Regions from separate parts of the Fusibacter fontis genome, predicted to be linked through region 2. Evidence: riboswitches for the same ligand, from Rfam matches in the RefSeq annotation. Region 2 holds a riboswitch; the other holds the start of a gene.
The links. Region 2 has a riboswitch for cobalamin ahead of ACZ41W_RS06225 (cobyric acid synthase). Riboswitches for the same ligand answer to the same signal wherever they lie in the genome.

Region 1: it holds a riboswitch for cobalamin, as region 2 does, so the genes downstream of both, ACZ41W_RS03245 (sirohydrochlorin chelatase) here and ACZ41W_RS06225 (cobyric acid synthase) in region 2, are expected to answer to the same signal.

Annotation. Positions count from the first base shown of each region.
Region 1 covers NZ_AP042445.1:716,962-722,920, reverse strand. Annotated here, with positions in the region: gene ACZ41W_RS03250 (glycerophosphodiester phosphodiesterase family protein) at 1-1,083, shown strand, start outside; cobalamin riboswitch at 1,244-1,427, shown strand; gene ACZ41W_RS03245 (sirohydrochlorin chelatase) at 1,573-1,938, shown strand; gene ACZ41W_RS03240 (precorrin-8X methylmutase) at 1,935-2,567, shown strand; gene cbiD (cobalt-precorrin-5B (C(1))-methyltransferase CbiD) at 2,619-3,788, shown strand; gene cbiE (precorrin-6y C5,15-methyltransferase (decarboxylating) subunit CbiE) at 3,785-4,402, shown strand; gene cbiT (precorrin-6Y C5,15-methyltransferase (decarboxylating) subunit CbiT) at 4,428-4,973, shown strand; gene cobI (precorrin-2 C(20)-methyltransferase) at 4,966-5,682, shown strand; gene cobM (precorrin-4 C(11)-methyltransferase) at 5,664-5,959, shown strand, end outside.
Region 2 covers NZ_AP042445.1:1,380,714-1,386,672, reverse strand. Annotated here, with positions in the region: gene istA (IS21 family transposase) at 1-1,052, opposite strand, end outside; gene ACZ41W_RS06230 (peroxiredoxin) at 1,508-1,969, shown strand; cobalamin riboswitch at 2,061-2,236, shown strand; gene ACZ41W_RS06225 (cobyric acid synthase) at 2,530-4,032, shown strand; gene cbiB (adenosylcobinamide-phosphate synthase CbiB) at 4,037-5,017, shown strand; gene ACZ41W_RS06215 (pyridoxal phosphate-dependent aminotransferase) at 5,194-5,959, shown strand, end outside.

The sequences.
Region 1 (5,959 bases), 660 kb from region 2:
GTTCCAGTGCTATTGATCGTCTTACTTGTTTGGCTTTTTTTAGGCATATGGATGCAGACGATTGCAGAATGGATGAATGTACTCATTCGTTTTGTCGCACTCAAAAAATTAGTCATCTATTTGCTCAGTATTATCGCCTATAGTATACTACTCCTCAGTTTTCCTTTTATCATTACGTATTTGATGTTTTTATTTAGAGCCGTTATGGAAAAAGACCGCGAAGAAATTCCCGTATTCCAATTTCGTTCGAGAAAAGTCAAATGGCCAAAATGGGTTCATGCACTTCATAAAATTACAGGCCTTATTTTGACAATCACGATTATTGTGACTTTTGGAATCAATTATTTATGGATTGAATCCTTTAAAAAATCCGATGTAAAAATTGCCGCTCACAGAGGGAATTCAAGTGACGCACCAGAAAATACTTTATCGAGTGTTCAATCGGCTATTGCCAAGCAAATAGACTACGTTGAAATCGATATTATGCTCACAGAGGATGGAACACTCGTGTTGCACCACGATAAAACATTAAGTCGAACTGCAGGTGCCAATATCGCGATATCAGATTTTCCTTATAGTGTTATTTCATCCTATGATGTTGGATCACATTTTTCGAAAAAGTTTACCGGTGAAAATATTCCAAAACTCGAAGATGTTTTAAAAGCATGCAAAGGACAAATTAAAGTAATCATCGACATAAAAGCAGAAGATCGACTCAATATTCTCATACCCAAACTGATATTTCTCATTGATGCTCTCGATATGGAAAACGAAGTCTACGTTCAGTCGTTTAATACAAAAATACTTGTGATGATTCGCTCCATCAATCCCAACATCAAAATCGGACAAATTCTCTATTATTTTTCGGGGAATTTAGCTGCTCTCGATGTGGATTTTTACACCATTCGTGCAAACATGCTCACGACGGATTTTGTCAAGCGAGCACATTCGCTTGACCGAAAAGTATGGGTATGGACTGTGAATACAGTCGTTGGTCTCAACGAAGTGATGCGATATAACATAGACGGCATCATCACAGATTTCCCTGAGCGTGCTGAAAACGTCAGGAGTTTAGTGAAGTAGAGATTGCGACTCTGCATTTGGCTAAAATCAAAAAATTATCCTTGGCTTTCGAGTAAAACTCCGCCTTGGTTAATAAAAATTGATCAACTTTGAAAAAACTTTGAAAAAACTTTCAGAAAAGAGACTTTTCAAAATAAATTCATTATGATATGATACTTTTAATTGAATATCAGATTATCGGTCCTTTCGATCATACGAAAGGTTAATAGGGAATGAGGTGAAAAACCTCAGCAGCCCCCGCTACTGTAAAGAAGAACGAAATCTCACATGCCACTGATTATTGGGAAGGCGAGAGAGTAGGATGATATCTAAGCCAGGAGACCTGCCATAATTTTTGCAACAAACAAACTTCGGTGGGAGGTTTAATGTAAGATATATTTTTCAAGTATGTAAAATATGATAAGTATATAACTAAACACAACCATCAGGTTGTGTTTTTTTTATGCCATTATTTTTAAACAACAAAATAATTCATTAATGAGGTGAACGATGAATCCATCCGCAATTTTAATACTCGCACACGGAAGTAAAGTTGAAAAAACAAATGAAACCATGGAACAATACATGGATGCTTTAAAAAAATATTCCGGAGAAGTTTTACTTGAAAAAGCCTACCTTCAATTAATGGAACCTTCCATGGAGACAGCTATTGAAACGTTATATCAAAATGGCGTCCGCCAACTAACCATTTTTCCTTTCTTTTTATTTCAAGGGAACCATATTCTTGAAGATATTCCGTCAGTCATTGAAAGTGAAAAACTTAAATATCCAGATTTGAGCATCCAATTTCTATCAAATATAGGGTTTGATGAAACAATTGTGAAACTCATTGCTACAAGAGTTGGTTTGATATGAGTTATATCAAAGATCCGATGAAAATAGAGTCCACTAGCTTTGAAATCATTGAAAACATTATGAAAGATCATGCATGGACATATCCTAATTCACATCATCATATATACAAAAGAGTCATCCATACTTCTGCTGATTTTGATTACCTAGAGAATTTAAAAGTAGATTCATCATTTGTCGAGCAGCTCATAGCACTCACGGGTGAAACTGTGACACTTTACACCGATACACAAATGGCTTTATCAGGTATCAATAAAAAAGCCCTAAACAAATCAAATTGGCAGGTCAAATGCTTTGTTTCATCGGAGGAAGCCCAAGTGATTGCCTCTAGCAAAGGCATTACAAGATCAATGGCTGCGATTGAAATGGCTTTAACTGAACCAGGAAAGAAAGTATTTGTCATTGGAAATGCGCCTACTGCTATTTTTCAACTACTCGAACACTCAAATTTATCAAAATTTGATGTCATCGGAGTCATAGGTGTTCCGGTTGGTTTTGTTGGTGCTGCTGAATCAAAACAGGCACTGTACGAAAGTACGCTACCTTCGATTGTAGCACTTGGTAGAAAAGGTGGTAGCAATGTTGCAGCAGCCATTGTTAACGCTATATTATACGATGCAGTTGGTAGATAAACTTATGTTATAATCCATTAATTTCATCGAAGATATCGAGGTGCATCTGAAGTGGCAAAACAAAACACAATACAAGAAGTCAATCAAAAGCATAATCAATCTCTAAATTTATATGAATTATCTGACCAAGCGGTTAAATTGCGAAAGGGTTTCACAACTGGAAGCTGCGCGACTGCGGCATCGAAAGCGGCTCTCATCATGTTAAGCCAAACAAAGGTGTCTACAATTGATGCGATTGATATCGAGCTCCCAGACGCATCCAAACTTACTGTACCGGTTGCAAAGATTACGCGCAATGATGATGGTTCAGTCACATGTACGATTGTTAAAGATGCCGGTGATGATCACGATGTCACCAATCAACTTGAAATAGAGGCCATAGTGGAATGGACACACACAATGGGCGATATTGATATTCGTGGCGGTAAAGGTGTCGGAATTGTTACAAAATCAGGGCTACAAATACCTATTGGTCATGCGGCAATCAATCCAATTCCGCTGAAGATGATTCGACATAACTTACGCCCATTGCTCGATGGTAAGCAAAGAGTTCGCGTGACTATCTGTGTGCCAAAAGGGGAAGAAATAGCGTTAAAAACATTTAATCCTCGTTTAGGAATAGAAGGAGGCATCTCAATTATTGGCACAACAGGAATTGTTCGTCCAATGAGTGAAGATGCGTTTAAAAGCACTATTTACACAGAATTGTCACAAAAAAAATCACTAGGTGTTCTCGATGTTGTTCTGGTTCCTGGCCAACATGGAGAAAAATATGCTATTGAACATCAACATATTTCGATTCATCAGATTGTACACGTTGGAAATTTTGTAGGATTTGGATTATCCGCAGCACAGGAATTAGGGTTTCATTCCATCTATTTAGTCGGTCATATTGGAAAATATGTCAAACTTGCTGGCGGTATCTTTAACACACATAGCAAAGTTGCCGATGCAAAATCACATATCATTATTACTTATTTTGCAATGACTGGCGCACCTACTTGGAAGATGAAAGAGATTTTTCTAGCAAATACAACAGATGAAATATCGGACAGAGTGCACCAGTGGGGCGATGAGGGAATATTTCAAGACATAGCAAACGCTGCAAAAACCTATTGCACTGACTACATTTTAGGGAAATGTGCTGTTGATATATTGATGTACGATATGAAAGGCCGTTGTTTGTGCAATACCAAACTTAAACCACAGGAGGAATCATGATTGTTGTGATCGGTATTGGTCCAGGAAATGCCAGCTTGCTCACGAGCGAAGTCATCGATTTTATTACTTCATGTAAATGTCTCATTGGAACAGAACGACAACTTCAAACGGTACAGCAGATCCCAACTCAAGCAGATCGTCAGATTTATAATGGTAAACTCGAAGTCCTTTTTGAGTACATCCGACAATCGCTTGATGTATATGGCGAAGTGGGCATTTTAGCTTCTGGAGACCCCAGTTTTTACGGGATCACTGAGTGGGTTAAACGCTCATTTTCTCAAACGCCACTAAAAAGTCTTATGGGAATATCCAGTGCTCAAGCTCTGTTCAATGCGCTGAAAATGCCAATGCACGATGTGTTTTTTACAAGCGTTCACGGACGTGATCCTAATTGGGATTTGATGAAACACCTTGAAAAAATATGCATGCTGACCGACTCTGCATGGTCCCCAAACAAGATTGCAGAAAAATATCTCGCCATGGGTCTTAATCCGATGTTCCATATTGGTGAAAACCTAACCTATGCAGATGAGTGTATCACTAGTTGTCGAGCAAGCGACTTACCTGATAAAAACTATAAAATGAGTGTTGTGGTGATTGAAAATGAGAGATGAAGCTTTTGTAAGGGGATCAAATCCCATGACTAAAATGGAAATTAGAAATACCATTATCAGTTATTTAGATCTTAAAGACGGACAAAACATATTGGATATTGGAGCAGGGACGGGCTCGGTAATCATTCAGGCTAAAAAAACATGTCCAAATATTGAAGCATATGCTCTCGAAAAGACAGAATCCGGATGTACATTAATTGATGAAAATGCGCAACTTCACAAATTAGATATTCATATCATTCACAATCAAGCACCTGATTATACGTTTGATCCACATGTGAAATTTGATCGAGTTTATGTCGGTGGTACAGGACATCAATTAAAAGAAATCATGAACTGGTTAGAAACGCGTCATTTGAAAACATCCGCAATCATTGTCTTTTCGGCCATTACCATAGAGAGTCAACAAGAAATTTTCAATTATCTTAATAATCCAGCCCATTCATATACTGAGGTTGAAGCGAGTCTGATACAAGCAAGTCGATTAGAACGATTATCAGATTATCATTATTTCAAACCACTCAATCCTTGTATGGTCATTAAATGTATTTACGGAGGCATAAATGGCTAATTTTTATGGCATTGGCGTTGGCCCAGGCGATCCTGATTTACTCACAATTAAAGCCGTGGCAACTCTACAAAATCTAGATATTCTCATTGTTCCCGCTGGTAACAAAAATGGAGATAGCGAAGCACTCAACATTGTTAAAAATCATCTTCCACAAAATATTCAAATATTTCATAGGCATTTTCCAATGACGTATGATCAAGACAAGAAGTCAGTCATCTGGGATACTATCTCTGATGAAATTTGCGTCTTAGTTCGCAATGGTAAAAATGTTGGTTTTATAACCCTTGGCGATCCCATGCTATATAGCACATATGGATACTTGATTAAGCGCTTATATCATCAAATTCACGTCATTACAGTTCCCGGTGTTTCAGCATACGCTTCAATTGCTTCAGGTTATAATCACGTGCTCGTTGAAGGAGATACGCCACTTGTCATCTATCCTTGTGTGGATCATTTTGAGGCAATCGAACAAACGATACAATCTTACGACAGCATCGTATTGATGAAGGTCTATAAGTCTTTCGAAAAGATTAAAGAGATTATCATCAAACACAATTTAGAACCATATTCTTTAATCGTCTCTGATTATGGCAAGGAAAATGAAATCCATTACAAAGACATTCACCACGTAAATAAAGATCAAATAAGTTATTTTACTACGATTCTTATCAATAAAAGGGGGATATCATGTCAATCAAATTCGTAGGGGCAGGGCCTGGTGATCCTGAACTGATTACGTTAAAAGGGTATAAAGCACTCGCAAATGCTGATATCGTCATTTATGCAGGATCACTTGTGAATCCAGCATTATTAGATTATTGTCAACCTGAATGTAAGATTTATGACAGTGCTTACATGACACTTGAAGAAATTATAACCGTATGTGACGAAGGCGTTCAACATGGACAAAATGTCGTTCGACTGCACACTGGTGATTTTTCGATCTACGGGTCATTGAGGGAGCAAATAGAAGCCCTTTCTGC
Region 2 (5,959 bases):
TACTCATACGGAACGGAATATAGCATTCCATCCAAAGATATGTGATAATTAAACTGAACGGTGGCTTGTTTCCAGTCTGCCAGTTCGTAAGAGGTAGTGGGTAGTGGGCTTAGGAAAGGCAACTCTTCGTAGTGGAAGAGACTCCACCTGCTGCCTTCTTTCTTTTGGAAATCCTTTGAGTTAAAAATCTCAAGTTTTTCTTTAATCGCAGCATTGAGTTCCACTAAAGTGAAGAACTGTTCATTTCTTAAAGCAGCTGTAATCCAAGTAGAAATGTTACCAACGGTACCCTCGACATTTGCTTTGTCTTTCGGTTTTCTAACCCTTGCTGGAATGATTGCAGTACCATAATGTTCAGCCATTTCATGATACGTGGCATTGAGTTTTGGCGTGTACCAATCTTTGGTGTGAACTACCGCTGTTTTGCAATTATCTGGAACTAGAATCTTAGTAACACCACCAAAGTAGTTGTACATATGAACATGGGCCGTTATCCAAGCACGTTGCTTTTCATTGATGAAGGCTTCAACATACGCGTATTGACTATAAGTCATGACACTAACAAAAAGATATGCATCTATGACTTCGCCGGTATCGGGATCAATTATTTTGGCTGGATCACCAGCCCAATCTACCTCGACTTGTTCTCCAGGTTTTCGACTAATATGCATAGTTGCACGACGCTTTTGTTCATCCTCTTGAAGGTAACGACAAAACTGAGAGTACATGAGTGGTGTTTCACCGCTAAGTCTGCATTCTTCCATGTACTCAGCCCAAAGCAACTTCTTGCTTACACCGTTTTTAAGCAGTTCGCCTCGGATGTACGCATAGTTGGGTTGGCGCTTGCCATGAGGCTCTTTCTGAGCAGGGAAAAGTAATGTTTGCCACTCATGGTTGGTTCTTGTGTTACTCTTTGTCCACTGGACACCTAATTCGGTCGCTTTTTTAACTATTTTTGCGACTGTGTTGCGCGAACAAGAACAGCTGAGCGCAATATTTCGCTCACTAAACCCAAGACTTTTAAGTCTCAGAATTTCATTATAATCGGTCATTAAATGACCTCCTTTACATGTATTTACATCTTTTGGATGTATGATTACAGTATAAAGGTTTTATTTCAAATGGCTCACACAACGGAATGGTGGCTCAATCTAAAACGGAATGATGGCTCAATTATATCGGACAGGTGGATCAATTTAGTGCGGATTATTCAATCATCATTTGTTTATAATCTTTTTTACATTATAATTGATAATAAAGACCTAATCAAACGATTTAATAAGTGTGACGTTTATTTAATAAAAAAATTTACTATGCGTATTCACAATTGCTTAGGTAGGCAATTATTCTAGCTTTATAGTTCGGTATTTGTATTAAGTGGTTTTTTATAGGGAATTTTATTAATTTTACTTAAGATGATTATAGAATACATTGATATTTGAATAGGAGCGAGGGATAAATCGGTTTTATTCTTAGGTGTGAAAATTTAGATTATTTAGGAGGTTATATGAACTACTTCAAAGAACAGTTTTCGCTAAAAGCGACGAATGGTAAAATTGTTGATTTGGAATTATTGAAATCTCAGAAGTTTATCCTTTATTTTTATCCCAAAGATCTTACATCAGCTTGTTCACTCGAAGCAATTGAGTTTGCGCAGTTATATGACGAGTTTAGAATGTTGGGATATCATATTTATGGTATTAGTAAGGATTCGCTGACTTCTCATGAAAAATTTAAGGATAAAAATACCTTACCATTTACACTGATCAGTGATCCTGATAAGTTGTTAATTCAGTGGTTTAGTGTATTAAAAGATAAAAAATTATATGGAAAAATTGTAAAAGGCATTGAGAGATCCACGTTTATTTATAAAGAAGATTTACTCTTGATTAATGAGTTTAGAAATGTTAAAGCACCTGGGCATGCAAAAAAAATTCTAGATTTTTTACAAGGGATTGAAATCAAATAGGAGTTCGCAGTAATGAATCTTTTGTCATATTTGAAATTCACCTAAATCCTTGACACGTGCTATCTCAAATAATATAATGAACATGTTAAGTTAACTGAATAGGAATAAAGGTGCTTAGTTAAAAGCTAAGAGGGAAAGAGGTTAAAATCCTCTGCAGCCCCCGCTACTGTAAGTAGGGATGAAATTCGCATTGCCACCAATTTTGGGAAGGCGCGATGAGTAAGTTGATCTACAAGCCAGGAAACCTGCCTTTGTTTTGAATGTTTTATCGGCTTCGGTGGGAGGCAGGGTGATTTATACAATGATTCATTGTATTCAACACACGTTTCCGACGTGTGTTTTTTATTTAGATGGATAAAATTTGACTGAGTTCAAAGGTCTAAAAGTTAATGGTTAAACTTTAGAATTATAAGTCATAATTTAAAGATGGACGTCAGATTTTAAAGTTTGAAGTCGGAAATTAAAATTTGGAGTCGGATTTTTGGTTTGAAATCGGAATTTTTGAATGGATATTTAGAATTTTGATAGTGAGTAAGATTCTTTCATATATGCGAGGGATTATGTCAAAAAAAATTATGTTTCAAGGAACGGGCTCTTCTGTTGGTAAAAGTATCACAGTAGCTGCTGTTTGTAGAATTTTAAATAATAGAGGCTTTTCGGTTGCGCCATTCAAATCTCAGAACATGTCGTTAAATTCTTTTATTACCGATGATGGTAAAGAGATGGGAAGAGCTCAAGTTGTTCAAGCTGAAGCCGCACGAATTAAGCCATTAGTTGAAATGAATCCGATTTTATTAAAACCTACAAATGAAATGGGTAGTCAGGTAATCCTTAATGGTGAAATCTTTCAAAATATGGAATCAAGCCAATATTTTTCGTCAAAAGAATACTTAATTCCACATATCCAGAAGGCGTTTAATACCTTGTCGTCTCAGTATGAAGTCATTGTGATTGAAGGCGCTGGTTCCCCTGCTGAAATCAATTTGAGAAGTCGTGATATTGTCAATATGGGATTGGCTGAAATCATTGATACAGACGTTATATTGATTGGAGATGTCGATAAAGGCGGGGTATTTGCATCACTTTATGGGACATTTATGTTGTTCTCAGAAGCTGAAAGAAAGAGAGTCAAAGGCTTTATTATTAATAAGTTTCGTGGACATGTCGATTTATTAATGCCCGGTGTTGAAATGCTTGAAAAATTAATTGATCGCCCGTGTTTAGGTGTGCTTCCCTTTATTTCAAATTTAAAAATTGATGATGAGGATAGTGTTTCAGAACGCTTAAATTATCAATCGGATAAGCAAATCAAAATTGGTGTAGTTAAATTGCCTTATATGTCAAATTTTACTGATTTTGTACCGTTTGATTTGGAAAGTGATGTAAGTTTAGAATATGTGATGACACCTGATCAATTGAAAAATTGTGATGCCGTGATTCTCCCTGGAACTAAAAATACAATGAACGATTTGAAATTTTTGATCACATCTGGATTCAGTCAAGCAATTTATAATGCGCATCGACATAATGTGCCTGTTATTGGCATATGTGGCGGCTATCAGATGTTAGGCAAATCAATTGAGGATATTTATCATGTAGAGTCTTCGGAACAAAAAATGAATGGATTAGGACTCTTAGATGTAAGCACAAAGATGGCACTCACCAAAACAACACGACAGGCGTCTGGAGTGACGATGAATCCGTTTTTAGACATAGAGATGAAACAAATGGAACTAAAAGGCTATGAAATTCATATGGGAGAAACAGAGTATTTGAATCATCAAGTTCAGCCATTTATGAAAACGGATTGTTCTGAATTCGATGGTGCGATTTCAAGTGATGGACTTGTTCTTGGAACATATTTTCATGGTATTTTTGAAAATGATGATTTTCGAACCTTATTATTAAATGCGTTAAGAAAGAAAAAAGGTATCGAAGAATGTAATAACGGACTCGACTACGAGGTGTTTAAAGACCAAGAATATAATCGATTGGCACAAACTGTCGAAGAGCATTTGAATTGTGAATTACTACTTAAAATATTAAACGAATCAAGAGAGTGAATCCGTGGATAATTTTGAAAACATGCTTATTTATAGTTTTATCAATATTGCAATTGCATTATTGTTAGACGCATTGCTAGGTGATCCTCCTAATTGGCCGCATCCAATTAGGTTCATAGGATGGATGATTGCTAAAATCGAAAAAATCGTTCGAAGATATGTGAAAAATCTTTATCTCGGAGGATTCATATTAATGATTGGAACCTTGACTTCTGTCGCTCTTCCAATATTTTTGATGAAAGCAATCATTCATCCGACTTTTTTTAGATTCATAGAAATATATTTGTTATATACCTGTGTCGCTGCACGCTGTTTATCAATTGAAGGCATTAAAGTAAGACAAAGTTTACAAGCAGGTAAAATTGAAGTTGCTAGGAAGCAGTTATCCTATTTGGTCGGTAGAGATACGGAGCAATTAGAAGAAAATGAAATCACTCGAGGTGTAATAGAAACAATTGCAGAAAATACCATTGATGGCGTTTTAGCACCTCTTTTTTACATGATTATCGGTGGTATTTTTGGATATGCTTCACTTTTTGCGATGTTTTATAAATCAATCAATACATTAGATTCAATGGTAGGATATGTTCAAGAGCCGTATAAGGAAATTGGATTCTTTTCAGCTAAAACCGATGATGTATTTAATTGGATTCCCGCACGTATCGGTTCTTATATTATTTTGATCTCAGGATTCCTATGTGGCAATGACTTCGTTCGAGGATTTAATGTGTATCATAGAGACAAATATCATCACAAAAGCCCTAATTCTGGACACCCTGAATCAGCCGTTGCTGGACTTTTAGGAATTCAGTTAGGTGGAACAAATAGTTATTTTGGATCCATTGTAGTAAAACCAACTATTGGCGATTCTATACATGTTATGAACGCAAAACATATCACCCAAACGATTCGAATTATGTTTGTTTCAGAAGTTGTGTTGTTTTGCATAAGTATGTCAATCTTATTTTTAGCCTTTAGCTTTTAACCTTTTGCTTTTAGCATGGTTAATAGTTAGATGGATTCATTTAATTAATACAATTGAATCGTAGTCGTTCATAAGACTTAATGATTTTATAAGATGTAATGGCTATATAAGATGTAACAACTATATAAAGTGTAACAACTAGGTAGATGACACAAAGGATATCAGTGAGGCGTAATGTGAATTTTCATGGTGGGCAATATAAAAAAAATGGAATAAATGATTTTAGTGTAAATATCCCTCAAATACCGTTTGATTCTTCGTATCAAGCATTGTTGACTCAAACAATTTGCAAACTATACGATTATCCGGAAATTGATGGAGAAACTGCAAGAGATGCTGTTTCTAATTATCTTAATTGGCCAAGTGAAAATATTGTACTAGGGAATGGCGCAACAGATTTAATTTATTTGATTGCCCGTGCGTATCGGTTTAAACGAGCAATGATCATGGAACCGACGTTTACAGAATATAGACGTGCTTTAATGCAATCAGGATCTGAGATGATTTCGTATCATTTGAATCGACATGGATTAAATGAGAGTCTGCAAGAGACGCATGCTGAGGATTTTGGATTCTTTGAAGCGGATCCAAAAGATGTTGCTCGAACGATTAATCAGTATGAGTGTGATGCTCTATATGTATGTAATCCCAACAATCCTACAGGTACATTTTTCAACAGTGATTTTTTTGAAGAGATACTGAAAAATGTTAACACAGCGTCATTCACGCTTGTTATAGATGAGTCCTTTATAGAGTTTACAAATCAGGAAGTTCATCACGAGAGTATGAATCGATTGATGAAGCGTTATAATGTTTTGGTTATACGATCGATGACGAAGACGTTTAGCGTTCCAGGATTGAGAATTGGCTATGTATTTGGCGATAAAAATGCAGTCGACCCAATAGCTAAACTGAGAGATCCTTGGGCAGTCAACCGATTTG